DNA from 2 places in the Anaerostipes sp. AF04-45 genome. Region 1 is predicted to be linked to the other one. Evidence: riboswitches for the same ligand, from Rfam matches in the RefSeq annotation. Region 1 holds a riboswitch; the other holds the start of a gene.
What was found. A riboswitch is a leader RNA that binds a small molecule or an ion and turns the genes downstream of it on or off. The one in region 1 is predicted to bind ZMP and ZTP.
Positions count from the first base shown of each region.

Region 2: another riboswitch for ZMP and ZTP. It lies ahead of pflA (pyruvate formate-lyase-activating protein); the one in region 1 lies ahead of DWV34_RS04995 (IMP cyclohydrolase).

Region 1 is NZ_QTXQ01000002.1:416,134-431,395, reverse strand. Features, by position in the region: gene DWV34_RS05005 (GH25 family lysozyme) at 1-1,266, shown strand, start outside; gene mgsA (methylglyoxal synthase) at 1,348-1,707, shown strand; ZMP/ZTP riboswitch at 1,766-1,845, shown strand; gene DWV34_RS04995 (IMP cyclohydrolase) at 1,960-2,673, shown strand; gene DWV34_RS04990 (phosphoribosylaminoimidazolecarboxamide formyltransferase) at 2,683-3,861, shown strand; gene DWV34_RS04985 (MerR family transcriptional regulator) at 3,908-4,639, opposite strand; gene DWV34_RS04980 (TIGR03915 family putative DNA repair protein) at 4,710-5,459, opposite strand; gene DWV34_RS04975 (putative DNA modification/repair radical SAM protein) at 5,523-6,995, opposite strand; gene DWV34_RS04970 (DMT family transporter) at 7,164-8,093, shown strand; gene DWV34_RS04965 (insulinase family protein) at 8,173-11,073, shown strand; gene era (GTPase Era) at 11,085-11,990, shown strand; gene recO (DNA repair protein RecO) at 11,994-12,734, shown strand; gene DWV34_RS04950 (glycine--tRNA ligase) at 12,825-14,216, shown strand; gene DWV34_RS04945 (hypothetical protein) at 14,310-14,630, opposite strand; gene DWV34_RS04940 (Crp/Fnr family transcriptional regulator) at 14,901-15,262, opposite strand, start outside.
Region 2 is NZ_QTXQ01000003.1:87,525-102,786, reverse strand. Features, by position in the region: gene DWV34_RS05620 (ribonucleoside-diphosphate reductase subunit alpha) at 1-227, opposite strand, end outside; gene DWV34_RS05610 (alpha-glucoside-specific PTS transporter subunit IIBC) at 562-2,118, shown strand; gene DWV34_RS05605 (hypothetical protein) at 2,148-2,630, shown strand; gene DWV34_RS05600 (hypothetical protein) at 2,693-2,932, opposite strand; gene DWV34_RS05595 (AraC family transcriptional regulator) at 3,053-3,973, opposite strand; gene DWV34_RS05590 (6-phospho-alpha-glucosidase) at 4,213-5,547, shown strand; gene DWV34_RS05585 (PTS sugar transporter subunit IIA) at 5,567-6,052, shown strand; gene DWV34_RS05580 (MurR/RpiR family transcriptional regulator) at 6,197-6,982, shown strand; gene DWV34_RS05575 (MurR/RpiR family transcriptional regulator) at 6,960-7,718, shown strand; gene DWV34_RS05565 (DeoR/GlpR family DNA-binding transcription regulator) at 8,197-8,967, shown strand; gene DWV34_RS05560 (ABC-F family ATP-binding cassette domain-containing protein) at 9,029-10,558, opposite strand; gene pflB (formate C-acetyltransferase) at 10,990-13,221, opposite strand; gene pflA (pyruvate formate-lyase-activating protein) at 13,215-13,940, opposite strand; ZMP/ZTP riboswitch at 14,047-14,131, opposite strand; gene spoIIR (stage II sporulation protein R) at 14,299-14,901, shown strand.

The sequences.
Region 1 (15,262 bases):
CAGAAGGAAGGACAGGGAGCAGAGAACAGCTGGCGTTACAAAAACGGTACACCGATCTATCCCGGACAGTCTTTCAGCAGAGCTTCAAAACCATATTCAAATGCCTGGAATAAAGTCAACGGCATGTTTGTCAATGATCTGGGGAATCCGATTCCGGGAGCAGTGAAAAAGGGGATAGATGTCAGTCAGCATCAGGGAAAGATTGACTGGGAGATGGTGAAAATATCAGGGATTGATTTTGCTGTTATCCGGTGTGGGTATGGAATGGATCAAACAGACCAAGACGATGATCAATGGCTGCGGAATGTATCAGAATGTGAGCGTCTGGGCATTCCCTATGGAGTTTACCTTTATTCCTATGCAGACACAGTAGAGAAGGCGAAAAGTGAGGCAGATCATGTTATTCGTCTGATTAAGGATAAAAAATTATCATATCCTGTTTATTACGACTTGGAAGATGATTCTTTATTAAAGCTTTCAAATTCCAAATTGGCACAGATTACAGAGGCATTTGCCGGAAGATTAAAGGCAAACGGTTATAGCAAAGTAGGAATATATGCAAATAAAAATTGGTTTGAGAAGAAACTGACGAATAAGACATTTCAAAAATATCCAAAATGGGTTGCACAATATAGCAATCTGTGTACTTATTCCGGAAACTATGTTATGTGGCAGTGTACTAACAAAGGAACGGTCAATGGCATCAGAGGAAATGTGGATATAAACTTCCTGATCAGCAGCATTCCTGCAAAAAATATCAAACTGAATAAAAAGTCCCTGTCGCTGAAGAAAGGTTCCTACTATACACTGAAAAGTTACATAGAACCTAAGAACTCCTATCCTTCAGTTAAGTGGTCCAGCTCCAGTTCGTCTGTGGCATCGGTCAGTTCGTCAGGCAAAGTAACGGCGAAAAAGGTAGGGACAGCGGTTATCACCGGAAGAACAGGAAATGGAAAAAAGGCTTCCTGCAAAATTACGGTGATCCCAAAGACGAATAAAATAAAGAAGCTGAAGAAGAGCGGATCAAAGGGGATTAAAATAAGCTGGTCAAAAATTTCCGGCGTGTCTAAATATCAGATTTACATGTCCAGGAAAAAGTCTTCCGGTTTTAAAAGGATAGCAACTGTATCTGCAAAAAAAGCATCTTACACAAAAGGCAAGTTAAAAAAGAAAAAAAGGTACTATTTTAAAGTCAGATCGTATCAGACTGTAAAGAAAAAGAAAATTTACAGTAAATTTTCTAAAGTAAAATCTCTTAAGCGGTGATCTAAAGATATTCCTCTTGTAAAAGTGGCTTCTTTAGTGTAGATTAGCCTTACAGTCATTAAACATCAGGAGGATAAAGATATGATTATTGCATTGATCGCACATGACAAGAAAAAAGACGAGATGGTGGAATTTGCAAAGAAGCATAAAGAAACATTAGCAAAATATGACTTGGTCGCAACCGGTACAACCGGAAAACGGGTAGAGGAAGCCACAGGACTTCCGGTGAAGAAATATTTGTCAGGACCGTATGGAGGAGACCAGCAGCTGGGAGGCAGAATTGCAGAGGGAAAGATCGGACTGGTTGTTTTTTTCCGGGACCCACTGACTGCACAGCCCCATGAGCCGGACGTGTCTGCACTGCTTCGTGTCTGTGATGTGCACAAGGTACCGGCAGTCACCAACACTGCGGCGGCAGAACTGATGATTCAAATGTTTTAAACTGTCAGGACTGAGTATTTTGACTTGAAAAATGACAGATCATAGTGTATATTTATTTTGAAAGCTGTGCGACTGGCGGATAGTGGAGAAACCACGGGGAGCACGGCAGCAGAAATGCCGGCCGCCTGGGCAACTTTTATTTAGTGTGCCCAGGCGGCTTATTTTTACATAAAAAAGGTCTGCGAACCTTTCGTATGGAATGAAAATCTCTCTGCGAAGCTGCACACAGATACAAAAGGAGGATACAGGACAATGAAGATGTTGTCATTAGAAAACGAGTTAAAAGGGAATTCATACCCTGGAAGAGGAATTGTGATCGGGAAGTCACCAAACGGGGCCTATGCAGTGACTGCATATTTTATCATGGGAAGAAGCGAAAACAGCAGAAACCGTGTGTTTATTGAGGACGGAAAAGGTATCCGGACACAGGCTTTTGATCCGTCAAAGCTGAGTGATCCGAGCCTTATCATCTATGCTCCGGTCAAGGTATTAGGAAATAAAACAATCGTGACCAACGGAGACCAGACGGATACGATCTACGAGCTCATGGATAAACAGCAGACATTTGAACAGGCATTGAGGACGAGAGAGTTTGAGCCGGATGCACCGAATTATACTCCGCGTATTTCAGGCATTATGCATGTGGAAAACGGAACCTACAACTATGCAATGTCTATTTTAAAGAGCAATAACGGTAATCCGGATGCATGTAACCGGTATACATTTGCCTATGAGAATCCGGTAAGCGGGGAGGGACATTTCATTCATACCTATATGCAGGACGGAGATCCGCTTCCGAGTTTTGAGGGAGAGCCTAAATTAATCGGTTTAGACGATGATATTAATGCGTTTACAAGCCGTGTGTGGGAAAGCCTGAATGAAGACAACAAAGTATCTCTGTTTGTGCGCTACATTGATATCAAAACAGGAGAATATGAAACAAGGATCGTGAACAAGAATCGATAGGAGGAGACCATGAAGGAATTAGAATTAAAATACGGATGCAATCCGAATCAGAAGCCGTCAAGAATTTACATGGAAGACGGTGAACTGCCGATCAAAGTGTTAAGCGGCAAACCGGGATATATTAATTTTCTCGATGCATTAAACGGATGGCAGCTGGTGAAGGAACTAAAAAAAGCGACCGGGCTTCCGGCGGCAGCTTCCTTTAAGCACGTCTCTCCTGCAGGCGCTGCGGTAGGGCTTCCGATGACTGATGTGGAAAAGAAGATTTACTGGGTAGATGACATGGATATGGAATTTACTCCTCTTGCCAATGCATATGCCAGGGCGAGGGGGGCTGACCGTATGTCTTCCTTCGGAGATTTCATTTCACTTTCCGATGTGTGTGATGCGGCAACAGCCAAAATTATAAAAAGAGAGGTGTCTGACGGGGTTATCGCACCGGGATATGACGCAGACGCTCTTGAAATTTTAAAAGAAAAGAAAAAAGGAAACTATAACGTGATCGAGATTGATCCGGATTATGTGCCGGCTCCGGTGGAGCGCAAGGAAGTGTTCGGTGTTACTTTTGAGCAGGGCAGAAATGAACTGAACATTGACAAGGATTTCTTTAACGATATCGTGACAGAGAATAAAGAACTGCCTGACTTTGCTAAAATTGACTTGGCGATTGCAATGATCACATTAAAGTATACCCAGTCTAATTCCGTATGCTACGCAAAGGGCGGACAGGCCATCGGCATCGGTGCGGGACAGCAGTCCAGAATCCACTGTACCCGTCTGGCAGGACAGAAAGCGGACAACTGGTATCTGCGCCAGGCTCCGAAAGTCATGGGACTTGAGTTCGTGGACGGTATCCGACGTGCGGACCGTGACAATGCCATTGACTTGTATATCGGAGACGACTATATGGATGTTTTAGCCGACGGGGCTTGGGAAAATATCTTTAAAGTAAAACCGGAAGTGTTTACGAGAGAAGAAAAGCGTGAATGGCTGGATCAGATGACGGGTGTGGCATTGGGATCAGATGCGTTTTTCCCGTTTGGCGATAATATCGAAAGGGCACACAAAAGCGGCGTTTCTTATGTGGCTGAGCCGGGAGGCTCCATCAGAGATGACCATGTCATTGCCACATGCAATAAATATAACATGGTGATGTGTTTTACGGGAATCCGTTTATTCCATCATTAGAAGATATAAGAAGGAGAGAAATCAAGCTGGTTTCTCTCCTTCTGTATTATAGGGTCTGGCAGTAAATATGAATGGCCTTTGAGACGAAACGGGCGGTTCCCTCTCCGCCGGCACGGTCTATAGACTCTTTCATCCTGTCATCACAGACGTACATTTCGCCCAGAGAGGCCAGAATATCGTCTGTACAGGTATAATATTGATCCGTAATAGACTGTTTGAGGAGCTCAACCTGGTGCATCACCGGTTCGGAGGCCGGGTCTTCGTTTATGAGACGGCCAAATTCCGCAAAGTTTGCCATAAACTTGGTATTCATGACCTTCCAGTCCTCCTCTGTATAAGTTTTTGCTTTCTGCTCATATTCACGGAAAGCATCGGTACCGCCCCAGCTTTTTCTGGCCTCGGATTTATAGCTTTCCAGCGTTTCTTTGTTCAATGTCTGATAATTCAATGATTCCACTCCTAACTTTTGAATTCCAAGAGCGAAGTCGATCAGATGTTCCAGCCGGTCCTTTTTAAGCCTCAAAAGCTGTATCTGCTGATCTAATGCTTTTTGGCGGTCAAAATCCGGACGATCCAGGATCTCTCTGATGTCCTTTAATGAGAATTCAAGTTCCCGGAACAGTAAAATATGTTGAAGGCGTTCCAAAGCTTTGGTGCCGTACAGCCGGTAGCCAGCCTCCGTGACACGGTCGGGACATAAAAGTCCGATCTCGTCATAATAGTGGAGAGTGCGCACACTGATACCGGTTAATCTGCTTACTTCTCTTACTGTTTTCATCTTGGTCTCCTCCTCCTGGTAAGTACAGAATAGCCTATCACGCTGCATGAGAGTCAAGAGATAAAATAGATTAAAGGAATTCTGTCATGTGTTTGCGGTACCAGAGCGGCATCATGGTTTTCTGACAGCGGGGATTTTTTCTGGCTTCTACACCGATCGTCTCAAAAAATACTTTCCAGAGATCTGTGTAAAGATCAGAAATCTCAGAGGTCTTCAGACGGTTTAATTCATCCTCTGAGAGGGTGGTCATATAGTAATCATGATCACAGGGATGAACGACGGCAGTTTTCCGGTTATCGTCGATGATCATCCAGTTCTCGGAGGGCATGCGGTCCGTAAACTGGGGAGCCAGGATGGTCAGGACATCACACTTGGGTTCAATATGGGAGATAAGAACATGATCTATTTCGGAAAAACGCAGAAACTCCCGGAATAAGTGAGCTTCATTCATAACTTTACGGTCCAGTTCAAACAAATTCATCACAGCAGGCTCCTGCAGCATATTGACAACGGCAGGCCCATAGTGAAACCCATAGATCAGGAACCGGTAGATCATATCCAGCTTTTCTTCCTGAAAAGACATGGCAGCGCGGTATACCATCTGGTAGGCGCGAAAAGAGATCTTTTTTTGGATGGAACGGATGACACTGGCGGTCTGATCGGGATCGTGATCTACATGGCGGTAATCACAGAACAGTTCCAGATTCCCTATGGGTTCAGTTTTTAATCGGATGTTTTTGTGGCCTAAGCGGGATGCCCAGGCAGTGTATATACAGGACATCATATCCTCAAACGTATCTTTGCAGGTGAAAATGGTCATGCGTTTTCTCCATTATTTTCAGTCGGCCGTTTTTCAGGCAAATATTAAAACTGTTACTGGTTTTTATATTTGTCCGCTCAGAGACTTGCAGGTATCTTCGGCTGAGGGGGCCGATGCAAAATTCTTATCGTCAAACAGGGACAGCTGTTCATAGGTCTGGGGATGATCAATCTCCCAGGACTTTTTGTAATCCTCTCCGATCAGCTGACGGGTGATGAAGTTCTCCTCGATCGGGATATGAAACATCATCTTTCCGTTACAGGTTATAAAATACTTGGCCCGTTTCAGGACGATCCCCATCTTTTTCAGGTTTTCAAATGTCAGGGAGCGCTGTCGGCGGCTCTTGACAATACGGTAGGCGGATTTGGTGCCGATGCCGGGAACTCTCAGAAGATCTGCGTAGCTGGCGCGGTTGATCTCCACAGGGAAAAGCTCCAGGTGCCGCAGTGCCCAGTCGCACTTGGGGTCCAGCATGATATTGAAGTTGGGCCTGTCAGTACTCAGCAGTTCCTCTGCATGAAAGCCGTAAAACCTCAGCAGCCAGTCGGCCTGATAGAGACGATGTTCCCTTAACAGAGGAGGGGCGGTATCCAGGGAGGGAAGGCGGGAATCTTCATTGAGCGGGACATAGGCTGAGAAGAAGACACGTTTCAGATCAAACTTCTGGTACAGCTGCTGAGTGACAGAAAGAAGCTGAAGATCATTCTCTGCGGTAGCTCCAACGATCATCTGAGTGCTCTGCCCGGCGGGGACAAAGGGTGCATTCTTGTCCTTAGCGGGCGGGAGGAAAGAGTTTGATGCCAGCTGTCTGTGCTCCTCGATGCGGCCGGATCGGACATCATCGAAGATCGTGTGCTTTAGACTGCGGTTGCCGCCGAAGCGTTCCATCATAGGGTCCTTGCCGATGGACAGCCGGTGATCTGCGATGCCGGAACGGATCTGTTCCATGGGTTTTAAGATCGTTTTCTGTGTCTTGTGAGGGGCCAGATCCTTCAGTCCTTCCGGTGTGGGCAGTTCCAGATTAATGCTGACGCGGTCCGCGAGATATCCGATGGATTCCAGAAGTTCTTCCGGCGCTCCGGGAATGGCTTTCACATGGATATAGCCGTTGAAATGATACTGATTTCTTAACATAGACAGTGTCCGACACATGAGTTCCATCGTATAGGAAGGACTCTTTACCACACCGGAACTTAGAAACAGCCCTTCGATATAGTTTCGGCGGTAGAACTCGATGACTAAGCGGCAGACTTCTTCCGGGGTGAACGTAGTGCGCACCCGGTCATTGGACGAGCGGTTTAAGCAGTACCTGCAGTCGTAGATACATTCATTACTTTGAAGTATCTTTAAAAGGGAGACACAGCGGCCGTCGGATGCAAAGCTGTGGCAGATGCCTGCAGCCACTCCGTTGCCCAGTTTTCCCTTTTCACCTCTGCGGTCGGCTCCACTGGACGTGCAGGCTACGTCGTACTTGGCTGCGTCTGCTAGAATTGTTAGCTTCTCCTGCAATGACAGGGAAGGACTGATAGTTTCCATAATCCACCTCACAATATCGAATGTTTGTTCTCTTATTCTAGCATAGTGCCATATAAAAAGCAAGGAGGAAAAGAACAAAAGTTCGGGTGAAAAGAAGTTGCGGCAATGTATTGGTAAATGGTATTATTATACTTAACGGAAAAACAATTCAGAAGGATGAGGGTTTGTATGAATCAAAAAAATAAAACGAAGCTCGGCAAGGCAGCGTTGTTCGGTTCTGCACTGATATGGGGCAGTTCCTTTTTTATTATGAAAAATACCATTGCTAATGTCCCGGAAAATTTTCTGCTTGGGACAAGATTTTTAGCAGGGGCATTGCTCTTGTGTATCTTTTTTCATAAGAGACTGGGGAAAATAGATAAAAGTTACTTTAAGACAGGATTTGTGCTGGGAGGATTTTGGTTCTGGGCTTACTGGTTCCAGACCGAAGGACTGTATCACACGACGCCCGGAAAGAATGCATTTTTAACGGCGATCTACTGTGTGGCAGTCCCTTTTGTCACATGGATATGGCAAAAGAAGAAGACTACAAAGCAAAACTTCCTGGCCGCATTGATCTGCATTACGGGTATTGGACTGATTTCACTGGATGGGAACCTTAGTATAGGAATCGGTGATGGATTGACTCTGGTGGGAGGCCTTTTATTTTCCCTTCATATTGCCTATCTTGGCATGAAAAGCGGTCAGAAAGATCCGGTGCTGCTGACGATCGTGCAATTTTTATTTGCTGGACTCTGGGGTGCAGGGATTTCTGTATTTACCGAAGACATCAGTGCTATCCACTGGACGGTCGGACAGGCAGGAAGCCTGGCCTATCTGGTGATCATGTGTACGGCTGTGGCTGTTACCTTTCAGAGTATAGGGCAGAGCCGGGTGAGTTCATCTTCCGCATCTCTGATCCTGAGTCTGGAGTCCGTGTTCGGTGTGCTTTTCAGCGTGATTTTTTATGGTGAGAAGGCGACGGTGAAGATCCTGATCGGTTTTGCCCTGGTGATGGCGGCGATTTTGATCTCGGAGACGGATTTGGGCAGAAAGTCCGGGCACACCGAAAATAATGAAAAAAAACGCATTAATAAGAAAACAGCAAATGTGGTATAATTTATCATGAACAGTGAAATATTTTCCGCCTGTGTGCACGGCGGATCAAGCATAAAATAAAGAACGAATTTCGGAGGCTATGATGAAGAATTATGAATTGGTAAAAGAAGAACAGATCAAAGAGCTGAATGGAACCGGGTATGTGTACCGCCACAAAAAGACAGGGGCCAGGGTTGTGGTAGTATCCAACGAAGATGACAACAAGGTATTCCAGATTGGATTTAAGACACCGCCGAAGGATGACACCGGAGTTCCTCATATCATGGAACACTCTGTACTCTGCGGCTCCAGAGAGTTTCCATTAAAAGACCCGTTTGTGGAACTGGTCAAAGGGTCCCTGAACACATTTTTGAATGCAATGACCTATCCGGATAAGACGGTATATCCGGTGGCAAGCTGCAATGACAAAGACTTTTTTAATCTGATGCATGTGTATTTAGATGCGGTATTTTACCCGAATATCTATACGAAACCCGAAATCTTAAAACAGGAGGGATGGCATCACTCTCTTGAATCAGAAGATGCGCCCGTAATCTACAACGGCGTCGTTTACAACGAAATGAAGGGTGTGTTCTCATCTCCGGATCAGCAGCTGGCGCGTCTGATCCAGAAGTCCCTGCTCTCAGACACTCCGTATGGATTTGAATCCGGAGGCGACCCGGAAGCGATCCCGGAACTCAGCTATGAGCAGTTTTTGGATTTCCACAGGACTTACTATCATCCGTCCAACAGCTATATTTATTTATACGGGGATATGGATGCGGAAAAGTACCTGACATTCATAGACGAACATTATCTGTCTGATTTTGAAAAGAAGCAGGTGGACACATCCTGGAAGCCCCAGGAAGCCTTTAAAGAAGTAAAGAGAGTGGAGGCAGTATATCCGGTCAGCGAGCAGGATGAGATACAGAACAAAACGTTTCTCTCCTATAATGCAGTGATAGGGACAAGTCTTAATAAAGAACTGTATATCGCATTTCAGATTCTTGACAGGGCACTGTTCTCTATGCAGGGCGCGCCGGTGAAAAAGGCTCTGATGGAAGCCGGGATCGGCAAGGACATCAGCAGTTCCTATGACAATGGGATCGAACAGCCTGTGTTTTCCGTGGTGGCCCAAGAGGCAGATGAGGAAAAAGAGGCAGACTTTGTGCGCATCATCGAGGACACCCTGCGTAAGATTTCTAAAGAGGGGATTCAGAGACGAAGCCTGGAATCTGCGCTGAATTATTATGAGTTCCAGTATAAAGAGGCTAATTTCGGCAGATTTCCAAAGGGACTGATGTATGGACTTCAGATGTATGACAGCTGGCTCTATGACGATCATGAGCCGTTTATGCATATCAAGACCAACGATGTGTTTGAGTTTTTGAGAAAACAGCTGGACGGAAGTTATTTTACGGATTTGATTGAAACTTATCTTCTGTCCAATACACATAAATCCATTGTGGTGCTGAAGCCGGAGAGGGGCCTTCAGAGCCGGAAGGACCAGAAGACGGCGCAGAAGCTGAAGGAATTCAAAGAAAGTCTTTCAGAAGAAGAGATCAGGCAGCTCGTTCAGGCTACAAAAGAGCTGAAAGAATATCAGGAGGCGGCAACTCCGAAAGAGGACCTTGAAAAGATCCCGCTTCTGGATATTAAGGATATCAAGAAGGAGATCCGGCCTCTTTGCAATGAAGAAGTATCAGTGGACGGAGTTAAGGTGATCTGGCATCCATATTTTACAAATGGTATCTGCTATCTGAAGATCGTATTCGACATGTCAGAGGTTCCGGCAAGGCTCGTGCCTTATGTGTCTCTCATGTCAGAAGTATTCCGAAGCGTAGATACTAAGAAGCACAGCTACTTTGAGCTTGGAAATGAAATCGGTATTGAGACCGGAGGCATGGTGACGACGATGGACGTTCTGCCGGCCGGTGCTGAAGGTGTAAAAAGTTATTTTGTCATCAGGACAAAGTGTTTTTATGAAAATGCAAAAAAGGCATTTGAACTCATGGAAGAGATCCTGTTTGAGAGCAAACTGGAGGACAAGAAACGTTTGAAAGAGATCATCGGGCAGATTTACACTAATATGAAGACAGATCTTACACAAGCCGGACACAAAACGGCATCCAACCGCGCCATGTCCTATTTTTCTCCTTATGCAAGGTATAAAGAACAGATCCAGGGCGTTTCCATGTTTGAGTTTGTAAAGGACTGGTATGAATCCTTTGAGCAGGAGAGCGGAAAGATCATTGACAGCATGAGAGAGGCGTGCAGATATATTTTCCGGAAGGAACATATGATGGTGAGTTACACAGGAAAAGAAAAAGAACCGTCCTTTTTGGAAGATGCGGTGCACAAGTTCTCAGCACGCATGTTTACCGGCGAATTAGCCAAAGAGGAGACAAAAATTCTTCCGGAGAAAAAGGAGGAGGGCTTCGCTACGGCGGGCGGTGTCCAGTATGTGGCCTGTGCAGGAAATTTTGCTGAGCAGGGTTATGAATATACGGGAGCCTTAAATGTTCTCCAGGTAATCTTTTCTTACGAGTATCTCTGGCTTAATATCCGTGTAAAAGGCGGAGCCTACGGATGCATGTGCAGCTTTATGCCTCAGGGAGACAGTATGTTTGTATCCTATCGGGACCCGAATCTCTTAGAGACTTACAAAGTCTACGAAAATGCGGCTGATTTTGTGGAGCATTTCGATATCGATGACCGTGACATGGTAAAATATATCATCGGAACGATCAGCAATATGGATACCCCGCTGGAGCCGGATGATCTGGGAGAGAGAAGCTTCCAGGCTTATCTTCTTGGAAGGACAGAAGAAGAACTTCAGAAGTACAGAGACCAGGTGCTGTCCTGCAGTCAGGAGACGATCCGTTCGCTGGCACCGTATGTGCGCTGTGTGGTGGATGCGGGAAATAATTGTACTATCGGAAATGAAGATAAACTGAGAGAAGCTGAGGATAAATTTAAAGAAATTAAACACGTATTTTAGGAAGGAATTTTATGAACACAGGAATGAAATCGGGATTTGTGACATTGATCGGCAGGCCAAATGTGGGGAAATCTACGCTGATGAACCAGCTGATCGGACAAAAGATCGCGATCACCTCGAAAAAACCCCAGACAACCAGGAACAGAATCCAGACCGTATTCACCGACGAGAGGGGACAGATTGTATTTTTGGACACTCCGGGGATCAACAGGGCAAAGAACAAGCTCGGCGACTATATGCTGAAAGTCGCCGAGAGGACTCTTAACGAGGTGGATCTTATTTTATGGCTGGTGGAGCCGACTACCTTTATCGGAGGCGGAGAGCGCTATATCATCGAACAGCTGGGCAAGGTGAAGACCCCGGTTATCCTGGTGATCAACAAGACGGACACGGTGAAGGACGAAGAGATCTTAAAAGCGATCACCACCTACAAAGATGTATGTGAATTTGCAGAGATCATACCGGTTTCCGCGCTGAAGGGACAGAACACGGATGATGTCACAGACAGCATTTTCAAATACCTTCCGGAGGGGCCGATGTTTTTTGATGAAGATACAGTCACGGACCAGCCGGAGCGGCAGATCTGCGCGGAGCTGATCAGAGAGAAGGCGCTGCGTCTTCTGGATCAGGAAATTCCGCATGGGATTGCGGTAGTCATCGACTCCATGAAAGAGAGAAGACACGGCCATATCATCGATATTGATGCGACGATCGTGTGCGAGAGAGACTCTCATAAAGGAATCATCATCGGAAAACAGGGCAGTATGTTAAAGAAGATCGGAAGCCAGGCCCGGATGGAGATGGAAAACCTTCTGGATATCAAAGTGAATCTTCAGCTGTGGGTGAAAGTGAAAAAGGACTGGCGTGACAGTGACATGCTTCTCAAAAATTACGGGTACAACAAGAAAGAAGTATAAAAAATGGGTCAGGAGATCAAAGTAACCGGTCTGGTACTGAACGCCGGAAATATCGGAGAATTTGATAAGAGAGTCACGCTTCTCACAAAGGAACGGGGAAGGATCACGGCGTTTGCGAGAGGGGCGAAAAAAGCCACCAGTCCATATGCCGCGGCCTGTCAGCCTCTGACATTCGGAGAGTTTTCACTGTATGAAGGAAGAAGCTCCTTTAATCTCATGTGGGCAGATGTAGGCCATTATTTTGAGGGCGTCAAGGAAGATCTTCTTTTGGTTTCCTATGGCAGTTATTTTTGTGAATTTGCATCTTATCTTACAAGAGAAAACAATGATGAAAAAGAGATTCTGAAGCTTCTTTACCTGAGTCTTAGAGCACTTGAAAAAAAGACCATAGATCCGAAGCTCATACGCAGAGTGTATGAAATTAAACTCATGGCTCTCTACGGACAGGGGATGGAAGTATTTTGCTGCACCCAGTGCGGCAGTACAGAGGACCTCAGTTACTTTGACAGCGGTTCGGGAGGGATTCTCTGCTCAAACTGCACAAAATCCGGGGGACGTACAGTACATATATCCGGATCTGCGGTATATACGCTTCAGTTTATTATAAGCAGCCCCCCGGAGAAGCTGTATACGTTCAGGGTCTCTAAGGAAGTTTTGAAGGAACTTGATTCTGTCAGCGAGTCATTTTTAAAACAGTATGTCAGCCATCATTTCAAGTCTCTGGATTTTTTGGAACTGCTTTGACTTTTTTAGCTTATCTCTTGAAAAAAGAGGGGTTACACGCTACAATAGAACAGATTATAGGAAATGAAGAAACGGTGAGGTAGAAACAATATGGAATTAACAATGGAGAAAATCGTAAATTTAGCAAAGGCCAGAGGTTTTGTGTACAGCGGATCTGAGATTTACGGCGGATTGGCAAATACATGGGATTATGGAAATCTTGGCGTGGAGCTTAAAAACAATGTAAAAAAAGCATGGTGGAAGAAATTTATTCAGGAAAGCCCGTATAATGTAGGTGTGGACTGTGCGATACTTATGAATCCGCAGACCTGGGTTGCTTCCGGACATCTGGGCGGGTTTTCCGACCCTTTGATGGACTGTAAAGAGTGCCACGAACGTTTCCGCGCAGATAAGATCATCGAAGATTATATGGATGAACACGGCATGGAGATTGAGGGCGGCTCTGTGGACGGATGGACCAAAGAAGAGATGGTGGATTTTATCAATGATCATGACATCGTATGCCCGTCCTGCGGAAAGAAAAATTTTACGGATATCCGTGAGTTCAACCTGATGTTCAAGACGTTCCAGGGTGTCACCGAGGATGCAAAAAATACAGTTTACCTGCGCCCGGAAACAGCTCAGGGTATTTTCGTAAACTTTAAAAACGTGCAGAGGACATCCAGAAAGAAGATCCCGTTCGGTATCGGACAGGTCGGAAAATCTTTCAGAAACGAGATCACTCCTGGAAACTTTACGTTCCGTACAAGAGAGTTTGAGCAGATGGAACTGGAATTTTTCTGCGAGCCGGATACAGATCTTGAATGGTTTGCCTACTGGAAAGAATTCTGTATCAACTGGTTAAAGACACTGGGCATCACCGATGACCAGATGAGAGTCCGTGACCATGGAAAAGAAGAACTGTCTTTCTACTCCAAGGCAACTTCAGATATCGAATTTTTATTCCCATTCGGATGGGGAGAACTGTGGGGTATCGCTGACCGTACAGATTATGACCTGACACAGCACCAGAATACTTCAGGGGAAGATCTGACTTACTTTGACGATGAAAAAAAAGAGCGCTACATTCCATATGTAATCGAGCCGTCTCTCGGAGCCGACCGTGTGACTCTTGCATTCTTATGCGCCGCTTATGACGAAGAAGAACTGGAAGGCGGAGACAAACGTACCGTCCTTCGTTTCCACCCGGCTATCGCACCGGTGAAGATCGGGGTGCTTCCTCTGTCCAAGAAATTAGCTGAGGGGGCAGGGAAAGTTTATGAGACGCTTGCGAAATACTACAACTGTGAGTACGATGAGCGCGGAAATATCGGAAAGAGATACAGAAGACAGGACGAGATCGGAACACCGTTCTGTGTGACATACGATTTCGATTCCGAAGAAGACGGAGCAGTAACCGTCAGAGACCGTGATACAATGGAACAGGAACGGGTGAAGATCGAAGATCTGAAAGAATACTTTGAGAAGAAGTTTGACTATTAAAAACTATCAAATAATTGGACCGGCGGGATTTGTTATCCAGCCGGTTTTTCTATTCTGTCAATATGGGTTCTGCACGATCATGCAGGAATCAACTTACATGGATTTTTGATACGCCAGACGTTCACTGCAGTCGTTCAGACAGATGATCCCACAGTATGAGAAACCATTTTTTTTGAGCAGATTCTGCATGACCTTGTTGTCACGGTGGGTATCGATCTTTAAATTTCCGCACTGTTCCAGAGCCCAGGAAAGACAAAAAGAAGCGCATCCTTTCTGTGTTGTTTTGGAAGCAAGTCTGTGTACAACACCGTAAGGGCTTTCATTTCTCCATTTACCGTCATAAATTTTTTTATAAGAAAAATCTTGCCCCATTTTATAAAAAAGACAGCTTGTATTTGTTCGTTTTCTATGCATACATAACTATTTCCAGCTTCTATATCCATGCGGATCATGGACTCTTCCGGATAATGTTCTCCCCATTGATCCGGGTTTCCATGCTGTTTCATAAATAGCCTGGCACCAGAATAGAGAGCCATGATTTCATTCAGCTGTTCGATTCTGGATTTCTGGATTTTCATCATAGATTCCTTTCCCTTTAAAAAGTAATAAATTTGGTTTTGTGTATCTTTTGATGCAGACAAATCATGGGGATGAATTTATAATTCTAGATACAGTCCGGCCGGTTCAAAGAGTTTCCAGCGAACAGTATTCCGTTAGTGCAGGCAGATCCCTGATCTCTATCTGTTTCCGGCGGGTGAGAATAATTTCCTGCTCCCGGAGCTGTGAAAGACCGCGGGTTACATGGATACGACTGATTCCAAGAAGATCGGAAAGATCATCCTGCGTCATGTCGATGTACAGATCCGGATGATCCGTCTCGTTTCCTGTGAGCAGGTAAAGCAGATTGCACAGACGGGTTAAGGAACTGTTGTATTCCTGATGTGCTGTTTCATAGAGCAGACGATTTACATACGTGGAATACCAATCTACAATATTGGCGCTCAGCTGAGGATTTGTCTCAAACATCTGCCGGAATTGCTCTTTTG
Region 2 (15,262 bases), on a different contig from region 1:
GCTTTAACAAGCAGAAGGAGTTTTTCATGATCCTCCATACCTTCCTTTAGAAAACTCTGAAACTTCTCATTCAGGATGTTTAAGCTATATTCCTCCTGTAGAAATTCATTCTGTATGGATTTGAGCAGGTCTCCGATCGGAAATTTCTCTGTCCGGAATGACTCAAGTATTGCCTGCCGTACGACGACAGCGTATTCGGAACCCTGTGCTGTTGTTATGTTTTTCATAAAAATGTTCACCTTTCAACTATATGTAGGATGCTAAAAATTATATTAGCACAATATATTGATCTTGACAACGTATATCAAGAATAAAACTGATCCAAAAAGACACGGAAATCTATTCCTCCTGGGAAATTTCACAGGAATTGTGCAGCTTCATTGTTTGATAGCCCCTCTCCCTAAAGCCTTTGTATATATTGATTACATTTTCAAGGTCTGTTAGGATGAATTTGTTGAAAATAACAACACAGTAAAGACCATAAAATTCCGTCTGATGTGTTGTGCTCAATACCCAGGCGCCGGGCTTTGAGTCCAGTTGACAAAGAAAGGATGAAAAATTATGATGCAGAAAATTCAAAAATTCGGCGGGGCGATGTTTACACCGGTTCTCTTGTTCGCTTTCGCGGGAATTGTCATAGGGATCGGAACCCTGTTTACCACAGAGACTATTATGGGCAGTCTTGCCGCTCCGTCCAGCATGTGGTACAAATGCTGGAATGTGCTCTTACAGGGCGGCTGGACCGTATTTAACCAGCTCCCTCTCCTGTTTGTTGTCGGACTTCCGATTGGCATGGCGAAAAAACAGAATGCCCGGTGCTGTATGGAAGCTTTGGTTCTATATCTCACATTCCATTATTTCCTCAGCACGATCCTTTCCCAGTGGGGAGGAGTCTTCGGAGTTGACTTTGCACAGGAAGTCGGCGGTACAAGCGGTCTCACGATGATCGCAAATATAAAAACCCTGGATATGGGCATGATGGGAGCACTCGCTATTGCGGGAATCGTCATTTACTTACATAACCGTTTCTTTGACACGGAACTTCCGGAATGGCTGGGCACGTTCAGCGGCTCTACTTTCGTATTCATGGTCGGATTTTTTGTGATGATTCCTGTGGCAGTCCTCGCAGCATTATTATGGCCGAAAATCCAGCTTGGTATGTTTGCATTCCAGGGATTTGTCAAAGGAGCGGGAGCTCTCGGAATATGGGTTTTCGTCTTTTTAGAGAGAGCCCTGATTCCTTTTGGCCTGCACCATATCTTATATTCACCTTTTTATTACGACAATGTGGTGGTACCAGGCGGACTTTATGCCTACTGGGCAACCAAGCTTCCTGAGATCGCAGCATCCAGTGCGTCTTTAAAATCGCTGGTTCCTATGGCAGGATTCACATCTACAGGGTTTTCCAAGATCTTCGGATGTCCGGGAATCGCACTTGCTTTCTACTCAACTGCGAAGAAAGAGAAGAAAAAGAAGATCTTAGGTCTGCTGATTCCGATTACTCTGACCGCGATATTCTGCGGTGTGACAGAGCCGATCGAGTTCACCTTCCTGTTTGTGGCGCCTGTACTCTTTGTAGTACACGCACTGCTGGCGGCAACCTTATCGACTACGATGTATTTGGCAGGAATCGTAGGAATTCACTCCGGAGGAGCGATCGAAATGGCTTCTTTAAATTGGATACCGCTGATGGGAAATCACTGGAAACAGTATCTGCTCCTGCTGGTCATCGGTCTTGCATTTACCGGAATTTATTTTGTGGTATTTAAATTCCTGATCCAGAAATTTGACTTTAAGACACCGGGACGGGAAGATGATGATGAGATTAAATTTGGTTCCAAGGAAGAATTCAGAGAGAAGAAAGGTTCTAAGCAGGACCAGAAAATCGAGTTTGCGCAGCTGATTCTCGAAGGACTGGGAGGAAAGGACAACATTGAAGATGTGACCAACTGTGCCACCAGGCTCAGGGTCAACGTAAAGGATGAGACTCTTTGTAAAGATGACCCGTATTTTAAATCCATAGGAGCCCATGGCTGCTCTGTGAATGGAAAATCATTTCAGGTTATTATCGGCCTGAAAGTAGCAGGCGTCCGGGATGATTTTGAAAGTTTACTGTAATATATTGAGTTAAGAAAGCAGGGATGAAGATGATGAATGTAAAAAGCAGCAGATTAGACAGGTATTACAATATCGCCAAGGTCCTCCTTTGCCTGACGCCGTTTGTGTGTCTTGCATACCTTTCCATGGGGGCGGCCAGAGTGGGAGGCTCAGTCTCAGCCGCGATCGGGGAAGACCCGAAGCTTGCGGTGATGTTCCTGGTGTCTATGATCAATCCGTTTATCGCATACCTCATGACGTTTATGCAGAAGAAATTACACATGGATGCTGCCTATGCAGCTGTCAATCTCACCCTGCTCATTGCAGCTGAAATCATGCTTCAGAATGTATGGTATATCCTGCTCCTTGGATTTATATTGTATAAGACTTTACGGGAGTATGGACTGACCATCAGGGAAAGTTTTAGGAAGGAATGGAGAGAAAACTTTCTGAGTATCATCTCGGGGAGCCTTGTAGTTATAGGACTTTGCTCTGTTTGTCTCTTCGCCACCATAAGAATTGCCCTGCACTGAACAGGAAAAGCCGCAGAACTTCTCTAATCTGCGGCTTGCCTTTATTATGATGAAATATCTGTTTACATATCTCCAATAGAGAAATTCACCAGACGAAAGTAGTCTTTTACATTCTGAATCTTCAGGCCAAGGTATAAACGTCCCCCATTCTCTCGGTGCTCTTGATACAAATTCTTTTGAACACTGCAGCTGTTTCTGATATCCACAGACTTCCCGCCTTCAGACAAAAGATTCACAGGGCCGCTGCACCGGTCTGCAAGGTATAAAAATTCTTCCAGATTGAAAATATAAAGTTTTATCATTGTATCTGTCCTCCTTCCATAAGATCAAAGTTTTTAGGAGAGACAGAATCAGGGCCCTGTTTCTGTTCTGCTTATCTGTTAATATAATAATAACGAAAAAATATAGATAAAAATATAAGATTACTGCTGTTTTATATCAGGATTCTGCCATTTGCAGCGGTATTCCCTGGGCGTGCACCCCATGACTTCCCGAAAAGTTTTTCCAAAGTAGCTGCTGCTTCCGAGGCCGCAGGACTGGCCGATATAAGAAACAGACAGACTGGGATCAGAGAGCATGATACAGGCTTGCCGGATTCGGAAGTTTTTTACGTATTCTGAAGGAGTTATGCCAAGGCTCTGCCGAAATATACGGAAACATTCCCGCTCACTGATATAGGCGGCAAGTGCGATCCGGGGCACAGTAAGCTTCTCAGAATAATGATCCTGGATATATTCCATCATTGACTTTATCTTTTGGTCCGAACCGCTTTGCGGTTTCTTTTGGCCTAAAAGAGGCCGGGATAAAGAGAGCATAAGACACCAGAGTTTAGAGAGAGCCGACCGGAGCAGTATTTCATATCCAAATTCGTGGGGAGATAAGAAAAAGGAATCCCGGAGCAGCTTAAGAAGCCTCTTTTCTTTTGGAGTCCGGGGATAAAAGCTGAGTATTTCCGCCTGCGGGGAACCGGTGAACGGAAGAATATACTTTTGATCCAGCAGGCTGCCGTGTTGTCCGCTGATCAGTGAGGAATCAAAGATATGATCCAGCTGGATCGTATCTTTTTTTGGATCCAAAGACTTTGTGGAATGCAGAATATTGGAGTTGACCATGCCGCCGGAACCTTCCGGGAAGACTATTTTTCCGCCTGGAGTGTCATACTCCAGAGTTCCTTTTTCAATGTAAAATAATTCGATCTCTTTATGCCAATGCCACGGTATCTGTCCGCCGATGCAAAGGCCAAACTCTACATAGGAACAGGTATATGGAAAATCCGGACCAAAATCGGGGAACAGTTCTTCTTTGGAATTGTTTTTATACTGGATTCCATGCACATGATTCATAGGTTCACCGCCTTTCTCTATTCCTATATTAATACAGCTTTCTAAAGAACGCAAATCTCTGAAAAACAAGGAAATATCCCGTTTTCAGAGGCTGTGAAAATTCACAGCTTTTGTTCTGTGTCACGGAACCAATGACCACTCCCTAAACCCTGAAAATCTATTGTCACCGGATGCTTTTGGGGTGTACTATTTGGTCAGCGAAGAAAACAACAAAGCAAATAGCTAGGAGGATGTTGATTATGGCAAAGAAAAAATATGCAGTTACAGTGGCAGGCGGGGGCAGCACATTTACACCGGGAATCGCGCTGATGCTCTTAGAGCACATGGACCGCTTCCCGATCAGAAAGATTATGTTTTACGACAATGACGCCGAGAGACAGGAAGTAGTGGCAAAGGCATGTGAGATTTATCTGAAAGAGCACGCGCCGGAAATCGAATTCGGATATACGACAGATCCGGAAACTGCGTTTACAGATATTGATTTTGTCCTGGCACATATCCGTGTAGGAAAATATGCGATGAGAGAATTAGATGAGAAGATTCCGTTAAAATATGGAGTGCTCGGACAGGAAACATGCGGACCGGGAGGAATTGCCTACGGAATGCGTTCCATCGGCGGCGTTATCGAAATTTTAGATTACATGGAACAGTATTCTCCGAATGCCTGGATGCTGAACTACTCCAATCCGGCTGCCATCGTTGCGGAGGCGACCAGAAGGCTGCGTCCCGACTCAAAGATCCTGAACATCTGCGACATGCCGATTGACCTGGAAGAGAAAATGGCAGATATGTGCGGGCTGTCTTCCAGAAAAGAAATGCAGGTCGGATATTATGGGCTGAATCATTTCGGATGGTGGCATAAAATTTATGACAATAACGGAAATGATTTGATGCCGCAGATTAAAGAGCATATGAAAGCAAACGGTTTTGCAGATGCACTGTCCGATACAAACCAGCATGTGGATGAAAGCTGGGTACATACTTTCCAAAAGGCAAGAGATGTCTACGCAGTCGATCCGGAAACGATCCCGAATACCTACTTAAAATATTATCTTTTCCCTGATTATGTAGTAGAGACATCTGATCCGGATTATACAAGGGCCAATGAAGTCATGGACGGACGGGAGAAATTTGTGTTTGGAGAATGCAGGCGGATTGTAGAAAACGGCACAAGCAAAGGATGTGCGTTTGAGGCGGATGCGCATGCAACTTATATCGTTGACCTTGCCTGTGCCATCGCTGAGAATACACAGGAAAGATTCCTTCTGATCGTTCCGAATGAAGGGGCAGTGGAAAACTTTGACCGCACAGCCATGGTTGAGATTCCGTGTATCGTGGGCTGCAACGGTTATGAAAAGATCTGCCAGGGAGCGATTCCTCAGTTCCAGAAAGGATTGATGGAACAGCAGGTGAGTGTAGAAAAACTGACAGTGGAAGCGTGGATCGAGGGAAGCTATCAGAAATTGTGGCAGGCGCTTACTCTTTCAAAGACAGTTCCGAGTGCAAGAGTTGCAAAACTGATCTTGGATGATCTGATTGAAGCAAACAAAGACTTCTGGCCGGAACTGAGATAAGTCAAATGGGAGGTATGGGATGTTCGGATTTTTAAAGGGAAAAAGTAAAAAAGAGAAAATATTTTATTCCATGGTAACCGGAAAGAGTATTGACCTTTCTGAGGTAGACGATGAAATGTTTGCAGGAAGGGTTCTGGGTGACGGAATCGCTGTCTGGCCGGAGGAGGATGTGTTTTCAGCTCCCTGCACCGGTACAGTGACTACGGTGACGGATACAAAGCATGCTATCGGACTTGAGAACGGTGACGGTGTTCAGGTGCTCATTCATATCGGACTGGACACGGTAAAACTTGATGGAAAGGGCTTTGAAACTTATGTGGAGCCGGGGCAGAAGGTAAAAGCCGGTGATCCCCTTGTAAAGGTGGACCGTCAGATGCTCAGGGAAGAAAAAATTCCGGATGTCTCCATGCTGGTTTTCATAGAACCAAACGGACATAAGCTGACTAAATTTTATACAGGACAGACAGTGGAAGCGGGAACAAGTCCTCTGGTGGAATACGAGTAGGAAATTTCTCCATTATCGAAAGGCAGGTATCATGAGGATATCTGCCTTTCTGCATCAATGGACAAAATGTGGGAAATAGAGTAAAATTGGGGTAAGATTCAGGAACCAAAAGGCGGCGGACACATTTATGAGGTAGATGTCTTTATGAAATTAGATGAACTGGTGAACAAGCATTACGGACAGCTTAACGAGAATGATTTATACATATGGAATTACATATCTTCGCACAGGAAAGAGTGTGAAAAGCTTGCCATAGACCAGCTGGCATTTAAGTGCAGTGTGTCGAGGACAACCGTTCTGCGGTTTGCCCAGAAGCTGTCCTTAAAAGGTTATGGTGAACTAAAGGTCTTTTTAAAGCTTGATAATCAGGAGGCAAAGGAAAACATCGGGTATGTGGACATGGTCTGTGAGTCATACCGCCGGGTGATCGGCAGCATGAAAGAAAAGGACTGTACAGATATCTTTAGGAAGTTTGATCAGGCAAAGAATATCTACGTGTATGGGATCGGCATGATCCAGTCTTCCATTAAAAAAGAGTTAAAGCGGACCTTCATGATGAGCGGGAGGCTGATCTATGATCTGAGCGGATATGAGGAAGCGGAAAGGCTTCTCAGCATTGTCACGGAGGATGACTTGTTTATCATCATATCTGTTTCAGGAGAGAATGAATTTATCAACAATTTCACTAAAAATCTAAAGATCCGGGGCGTCTCTGTGCTGTCCATCACGAAGCTTCGGGAAAACACACTGGCACATATGACCGATTATGCTCTCTATGTTACCGAGACAGTGTTTTCCCAGCCGTTCAGTCACATAGAGTATGATTCTCTCACATCATATTTCATTTTGATTGAGATTTTATTTTTAAAGTACATGGAGTATAAGACAAAAAAAGAGGAGATAGCGGATGAGGCTGGAAACCCTGATTGAAGAAAATTATGATAAACTGAATGAAAATGATTTGAGCATCTGGAACTTTATTCTGCGGAACAAGAAGGAGTGTCAGACTATGTCGATCCAGGAGCTGGCAAAACAGTGCCATGTGTCACACACAACCGTCTCAAGGTTTACTCATAAGCTGGGGATGGAAGGGTACGGGGAACTGAAGATTTTTCTGAAATGGGACAGCCGGGAGGAGGAATCCTTCGATGTAAGGGAGATCGAGCGGGTCTACCAGGATTACATAAAGACTCTGGATATGATGAAGGACAGGGACTGTTCGGATGTCTCAGAGATGCTCTCCAGGGCCGGAAGCATATATGTATACGGAACAGGAGCGGTCCAGAAAAATGCCGCGAGAGAGTTAAAAAAGAACCTGCTTTTTCTGGACTATCTTTGTAATCTGATCGAAGGCCGGGAAGAAATAAAGATGGTGCTGGAAATCGTAAAAGAGGGAGACGTATTTTTTCTGTTTTCTCTTTCCGGTGAAAATGCCTTTGTCAATGAGCTTGCAGGCAGGCTGAAGGCAAAGGGTGTCAAAATCATCTCTGTGACAAAAGTGGGGAATAATGAATTGTCGAGGCTCAGTGATATCAGCCTTCAGTTTTATGCTCATCCGGTACTGAAGGGAAAGTTTAATTCTGATGTGTATATGACGGCTCAGTTTTTTGTGATTAATGAATTTTTACTTTTAAAGGGATTGGAGTATGGAACAAGCGAAGAGTGATTAATGTAGATTTATTTTGTTTTGATATATGCGTGTCATAGGGTTAATAAAGGGAGTTTTATAACCTCCGATAAGAGAAAAATAACCAATATCCTTTAGTATTTGAAGAGCTTTCACACGGTCAGTAATTATTAACTTTTTTTCGTTGGTAAGTTTGTAAAGTTGAGAATTATATGTTAGAAAAGGTTTTGTCAATTTACATATCTCCTGTAAAAGAAATGTTTGAAGAAAAAGGAGGGCCCTCAGGTCCTCCCCCGGTTTCAGTCCTCTCGAGTATCTGAAACCTGATCCCTGAAATTGGTTTAACATAATATTGTTTATAAGTAAATAAATTCCATATTTTTCAATACACTTTTTAAAAATAATCATAAGTAATCTTAACTTGCTTTATGAGAAGGGTGAATAATCTAAAAAGGTATAATAGACGGTCCCTCTCTTTTCTGTTAAAATATAAAGAAAAATCAGGTGGTGACAGATCATGTTTGTAGAGGAAAGACAGCAAAAGATTCTTGAACTTTTGCAAGAAAACCAGAAAGTAAGAGTGAAAGAGCTGAGCCGGATGTTTGAGGTTACAGAAGACTGTATCCGGAAAGATCTGGCCAGTATGGAAGGACGCGGTCTTTTAAAGCGTGCCTATGGAGGCGCCGTTCTGACGGAAGGCATGCACCCCGGGCACAGCAACGCGGTTTCTTCCAGGAAAGAAAAAAACCTGAAAGAAAAGCAGAGAATTGCAAAAAAAGCGGTAAAGCTGATCAGTGACGGGGATGTGGTTTTTTTGGATACATCTACAACGAATCTGGAGGTTGCGAGGGAAATCATCCGTTCTAAACGAAACGTGACGGTCGTAAGCTGTATGCTGGATATCGCAAATTTGTTCGCAGCGGATGGAAACACCGGATTTATTCTTTTGGGAGGAGAGTTCAATCGGTCTCAAATTGGGTTTCTGGGTTCGCTGACCCTCTCTATGATGGAGAACTTCAGGTTTGACCTCTGCTTTATGGGAGTCGTTGGAGCGGACGTAAAAGGAAATGTGGTCACGACTTATGTTCCGGAGGACGGAGCTATGAAACAAAAAGCCATCAGTAAAAGCCGCAGAAGATATCTGGTCATGGAGACAAAAAAGTTTGATTTCCAGGCAAATTATGTCTTTACAGATTTTACACAGGTGGATGGGATAATCTGTGAGAAGGAGCCTCAGGAAGAGATAAGAGAAGTGCTGAGAGAATATGGAACAGAGATCATAGCATGACAGTTCCTGTATGATCTCTGCTCGATTTTTAAAATGTATGGATAGCAATACAAGGTTAAAATTATTTTTGGATTTGTATCATTCTGTCCACCCAGCCGCGGTAAAAATTCTCTTCATGAGATACAACCAGTACGGTTCCTGTAAAATTTTTCAATGCATTTTTCAATGCTTCTTTAGCCGCTGCATCCAGGTGATTTGTGGGTTCATCCATAATTAAAAAGTTACATGGTTTTAGTGTCAGCAGGCATAACTTTACCTTGCACTGTTCACCTCCGCTCAATGATCCTATCTCCTGTCCGGCATGACAGCTGGAAATTCCGCACTGCGCAAGATGCTGCCGTACTTTTTTGATTGGGAGAGAGGGATAACAGTCAGACACGATCTGTAGCGGTGTCCTGGTTGTATCATCCCATATTAGATCCTGTTCAAAGTATCCGATGGTGACCTGTTCTGAAAATGAGAAACTGCCGTCTAAGGCAGGAATCTGATTCGTCAGAGTTTTCAAAAGGGTGGATTTGCCGATTCCGTTGAAACCTGTGATCACAATTTTCTGTCCTCCTTTTGCTGAAAATTGAAGGCCGGAGAGAAGCGGATATTGATACCCCACAGACAAAAGTCTCACGGACAGGTGGTCAGCATTTGTCACCGGAAGCTGTGAAAAATTAAAACACGGTCGGTTCTCAGTTACGTCTGGATTTTCCATGCGTTCCATCCTGTTCAGCTGTTTCTTGCGTCCTCTGGCCATTTTTGACTTTCGCCCGGCCATGTTTTTTCTGATAAATTCTTCTGTTTCTTTGATCTTTTTCTGCTGGAAAGAATACCGTCGGATATATTCTTCCTGAAGAAACGTTTTCTTTTTTAAAAAATCAGAGTAGGTGCCGTAATATTTTGTAAGTCTGCCGTTATGAATATCGCATACGCGGTTGACACTCTGTTCTAAAAATTCATTGTCGTGGGAGACAACCAGAAAAGCGCTCGGAAGCCCTGAAAGGTAGTCTGCCAGCCAGGAGACGTGCTCCTTATCCAGAAAGTTTGTAGGTTCATCCAGCAGCAGGACAGAAGGCTGTTCCAGCAAAAGTTTAGCGAGGATGACCCTGGCTCTCTGACCTCCGCTGATTTTTTCTACCGGGCATTCAAGACCGATAGTGAGGAGTCCCAGTCCGGCAGCTGCCTGTTCAATCCTGGTGTCAATCTGATAAAAGTCATGGAGCTCTAATTGTTCCTGGAGCCGTGCGGCGGCAGGGAGGGCTTTTTCATCTCCGGCCGCTGCTTTTGAATACAGCAGATTCATTTGCTCCTCTTTTATAAAGAGAGACTGAAAAGCAGATTTTAAGAAATCTGAGATCGTTATATTTTCTTTCATCTGTGCGTATTGATCCAGGCATCCGAAAGAAGCTGCAGGATGTCTGAAGATCTGTCCGCTGTCGGGAGTAATCTGCCCGGTGCAGATTTTGATAAACGTACTTTTTCCTGCACCATTTGGACCGACAATTCCTATATGTTCTCCTTTATTGAGCTGGAATTCTGTTTCTTTAAAAAGCTGTTTATCACCGAATGAATGTGATAAATCTTTAATATCTAATAAACTCATGATGATCTGATCCTTTCATATAAAAAAGACAGAAGACAAAATACATTTCTGTATCTGCCTTCTGCCGTATTGTCAGTGTGTTATAGAACAACAAAAGGCCGCGGACAAAACATTGTCCGCAGCCTTTTAGCATGGGATTCTTCGGGAAAACAGGTATCCAAATAAGGACTGCTCATGCAGCCGCAGATGATTCTGGATCTGTCTCCCGATGAAATCTTAAAGCGGATAAAATCCGCCGTACTCTGCACAATGTTTCATCGGTCTGAATTGTACAGAGTTTACTCGCCTTCTCGGCTGGTCTGATCTATATAAGCCCATGCTGGCTGCTCCTTTTGTTTCATAAAATTTTCTGAGTGGTTTTTGAGATTTCATTTTGCACACGCTTGTAGTGAGGCAATTCAAAGCCGAACAGAAATCGTGTGCAAAATGCCCTACATTCCCTCGTGGAACGTTCTTCTTACAACTTCTTCCTGCTGTTCTCTGGAAAGCTTATTAAAGTTTACCGCATATCCGGAAACACGGATCGTCAGTGTCGGATACTTGTCCGGATGTTCCATTGCGTCAATCAATGTCTCACGGTTGAATACGTTGACATTCAGATGATGAGCGCCCTGCACAAAGTAACCGTCCAGAATGTTTGCAAGATTTTCTTCTCTCTGGTCCTGATCTTTTCCTAAAGCTTCGGGCACGATAGAGAAGGTGTTGGAAACACCGTCCTGGCACACGTCGCGGTAAGGAATCTTGGCTACGGAATTCAGAGAGGCTAAAGCGCCGCTGTTGTCCCGTCCGTGCATTGGGTTTGCACCAGGAGCAAGAGGCTCCCCTAATTTTCTTCCGTCCGGCGTGGAGCCAGTTTTCTTTCCATACATAACATTGGATGTGATGGTGAGTGCAGATAATGTATGGATGGCATTTCTATAAATCGGATGTTTCTTTAATTCCTCAGAGAATAAAGTGACAGTGTTGACAGCCAGGTCGTCTGCCCGGTCATCGTCATTGCCGTATTTCGGGAAATCTCCTTCAGTCTCAAAATCTACTGCCACACCGTTTTCGTTGCGCACCGGTTTTACAGTGGCATATTTGATTGCTGATAACGAGTCTGCCGCGATGGAAAGACCTGCCACGCCGTATGCTGCGATACGCTCCATATTGGTATCGTGCAGTGCAAACTGGCTCGCCTCGTAGGCATATTTGTCATGCATATAATGAATGATATTTACGGTATCAACGTATAATTCTGCTACATAAGCGAGAACTTTTTTGTAGTTAGCCCAAACTTTTTCGTAGTCCAATACTTCATCGGTGATCGGCTCGATACCCGGAATGACTTCAATCCCCTTTTTCTCATCGATGCCGCCGTTGATAGCATACAGCAGGGACTTGGCAAGGTTGCAGCGGGCTCCGAACAGCTGGGTCTGCTTTCCGACTTTCATGGCAGACACACAGCAGGCAATGGCATAATCATCTCCGTAGATCGGTCTCATGACATCGTCATTTTCATACTGGATCGAATCTGTGTCAATGGAAACTTTGGAGCAGAACTTCTTGAAGTTGGCCGGAAGCTTTTCAGACCAAAGGACGGTCAGGTTCGGCTCCGGAGCTGTTCCCAAATTATACAGTGTATGGAGATAACGGAAGGAGGTCTTTGTCACAAGCGGTTTGCTGTTGATTCCGATACCGCCGATGGACTCTGTGATCCAGGTAGGATCTCCCCCGAATAATTCATCGTACTCCGGTGTCCTTAAATGTCTTACAAGGCGAAGCTTGATGATAAACTGGTCGATCAGTTCCTGGGCATCTTTCTCTGTCAGCACGCCGTTTTCCAGGTCACGCTGAATATAAATATCAAGGAAAGTGGAAGTACGTCCAAGGGATGTAGCCGCACCGTTGTTTTCTTTTACACCGGCAAGATAAGCCATATAGACCGCCTGGACCGCCTCTTTGGCATTGGATGCAGGTTTAGAGATGTCCACTCCGTAGGAAGCAGCCATTTCTTTGATTGCTCCTAAAGCACGGATCTGCTCGGAGACTTCCTCTCTTGCACGGATGCGCTCTTCGCTCATCGGTCCGTCTAAGGCATCCAGATCGCGTTTCTTTTCTTCCACGAGATAATCGATGCCGTAGAGGGCAGCACGGCGGTAGTCACCGATCACACGTCCTCGTCCATAGGCATCCGGAAGCCCTGTCAGAAGACCGGCTGTCCTTGCAAGCCTTGTGCGCTGCGGATAGGCATCAAAGACACCTTCGTTGTGTGTCTTGCGGTATTCATTGAAGTGACGGTCTATTTCCGGATTCAGTTTGTATCCGTACTGTTCCAGAGAAGAATGGGCCATTCTCTTGCCGCCGTATAAGTTTACGATGCGCTTTAAAGGAGCATCTGTCTGAAGACCTACAATGATTTCATTTTCTTTGTCGATATATCCGGGTGCAAAGTTAGTGATGCCGGAAATAATATTGGTCTCTACATCCAAAACACCGCCTTTTTTTGTCTCTTCAGAAAGCAGTTCTTCGCATTTGTTCCACACTTTTTCTGTTTTTTCTGAAACACCTGCCAGGAAAGAGTCATCTCCTTCATATAATGTATAATTCTTCTGGATAAAGTCTCTTACGTTGGTTTCCTTTGTCCATTTTCCTTCTTTAAAGCCGTTCCATTCTTTTAACATTGTTTTCCTCCATATTGATCAAAATAGGTTTTCTGAAGTTGTTTGGTGCGTTCCTTGTCCATTGCCGGAACTCCTTTGAGCGGGTAAGAAAGATTCATTACCTCATATTTGTTGGTGCCGAGCAGATGATAGGGGAGAAGCTCTACCTTTTCTACGTTCGGTATGCGGTCTATGTATTCTTTTAGTTCCTGCATGTGCTCTTTGCTGTCTGTAAGTCCCGGAACTACGACATGGCGTATCCATAGTTTCGTGCCGTTTCGTTCCAATGCCTTTAGAAATTCGATGAACCGCTCCATTGGCCTTCCTGTCATAGACTCGTAAGCCGGCCCGGTTATTTCCTTGAGATCTAAAAGTACCAGATCTGTGTATGAAAGAATTTCATCGTAATCTCCCTGACCAAAGCCTGCGGTATCAATGCACGTATGGATGCCTTCCTGTTTACAGAGTTTCAGAGTCTTAAGCAAAAACTCTGGCTGCATCAGGGGCTCTCCGCCCGAAAAGGTCACTCCGCCGTTCTGTTTAAAGTAGGGCTTGAAGCGGGAAATCCTTTTCACCAGCGCCTCCGGAGTCATCTCTTCGCCGCCCTGAAACTCCCAGGTGTCAGGGTTATGGCAGAATTTACACCGAAGGGCACAGCCCTGGAAAAAAACTACGCTGCGGATGCCCGGGCCGTCGACTAATCCCATGGATTCCATGGAATGGATGTGTCCAACAATCATAGGAACCTCCTGTAAAAATGTTGATTGGCTGCCTGGGATACGAGTATCAGCGGCTCGTGGAAAGCCGTAGACTTTCCTAATGGAATAAAAAAAGCCGCACGTCCAGGCAGGGTGCCCAGACGGTCGGCTAAAAATTCGTTGTCATACTTCCTGTGGTAAACTCCACTTGTCCGTCAGTCATATGACTTATGACTTTAAAATACTATACATGGCACCGCAATGTCAACCCCGTAATTGAAATATTGTTTGTGAAATTTTTAGCCGGTTTCATCGTAACGTGAGGTTTCCTGCTTGTCTACCGGGTATGTGATAAAAGTTTTCATGTTTAAAATTCAGAAAATCCGGGCATGTTCATAGTATGAAGAAAAAATCAATCATCTGGATGTTTTTCCTTGCCGCCGCGGTAATCTTTTCTGTGGTATGGACAAAAGAGAAAGACGGCAGAGCGGATCAGAAAATAAAACAGGGAGTCGTGCGGTTCCACATACGGGCAAACAGTGACAGCAGGAAAGACCAGGCAGAAAAACTCCTGGTCAGGGACCAGGTAGTGGCATATCTGAAACCGTATATGGAACAGGCCAACACAAAAGAAGATGCAAAGAGAATTCTTAACAGCCGGAAAAAGGAGATTGCCAAAGTGGCAAAGTCCACGCTGCAAAAGAGGGGAAAGGATCTACCGGTCAAAGTCTATCTGACCAGAGAGAAGTTTCCCGAAAAGGACTATGGCAGCTATGTGTTTCCCGAGGGAACCTACGATGCGCTGAGAATCGATCTCGGAAATGCCAGTGGACATAACTGGTGGTGTGTCATGTTTCCGGACCTTTGCATTACGAAAGAAAGCGAAGCGGCAAAAGACAAAAAGACCAGAAAAAAACTGGAGCAGCAGGTAGGAAAAAAAGGAGTGGAGAAGCTGGAAAAGAAGAAAGAGAAGCTGCCCTGGTTTTTGAAATGGCTGGAGTAATCAGGTAATATTTACTAAAAATCAGACATAAAAATTAACTAATTTATTCGTTGAAATTTGTTGCAAAAGAAGGTATAATAAAGTTACAAAAGTTTTAAAAATTTATAACAGTACAATTTATTTCCAACACGGCTGAGACGGGCAGAAAGTGAAGGAGATGGTATGGATGAAAAAGATTTCAAAGAGGCATACGGTCTGGGAGATCAATTATTTTTATAGGTCTCTGCTGCTCATAACAGCAGGGATTCTGATGATTTTGGTCTTCCTGCTGCTCCTCCGGTAACTGCAGACGATTACATATCAATAAAGAGGGAATTTTACAGGATAATTCTGTGAAATTCCCTCTTTCATTTTTCTTTGA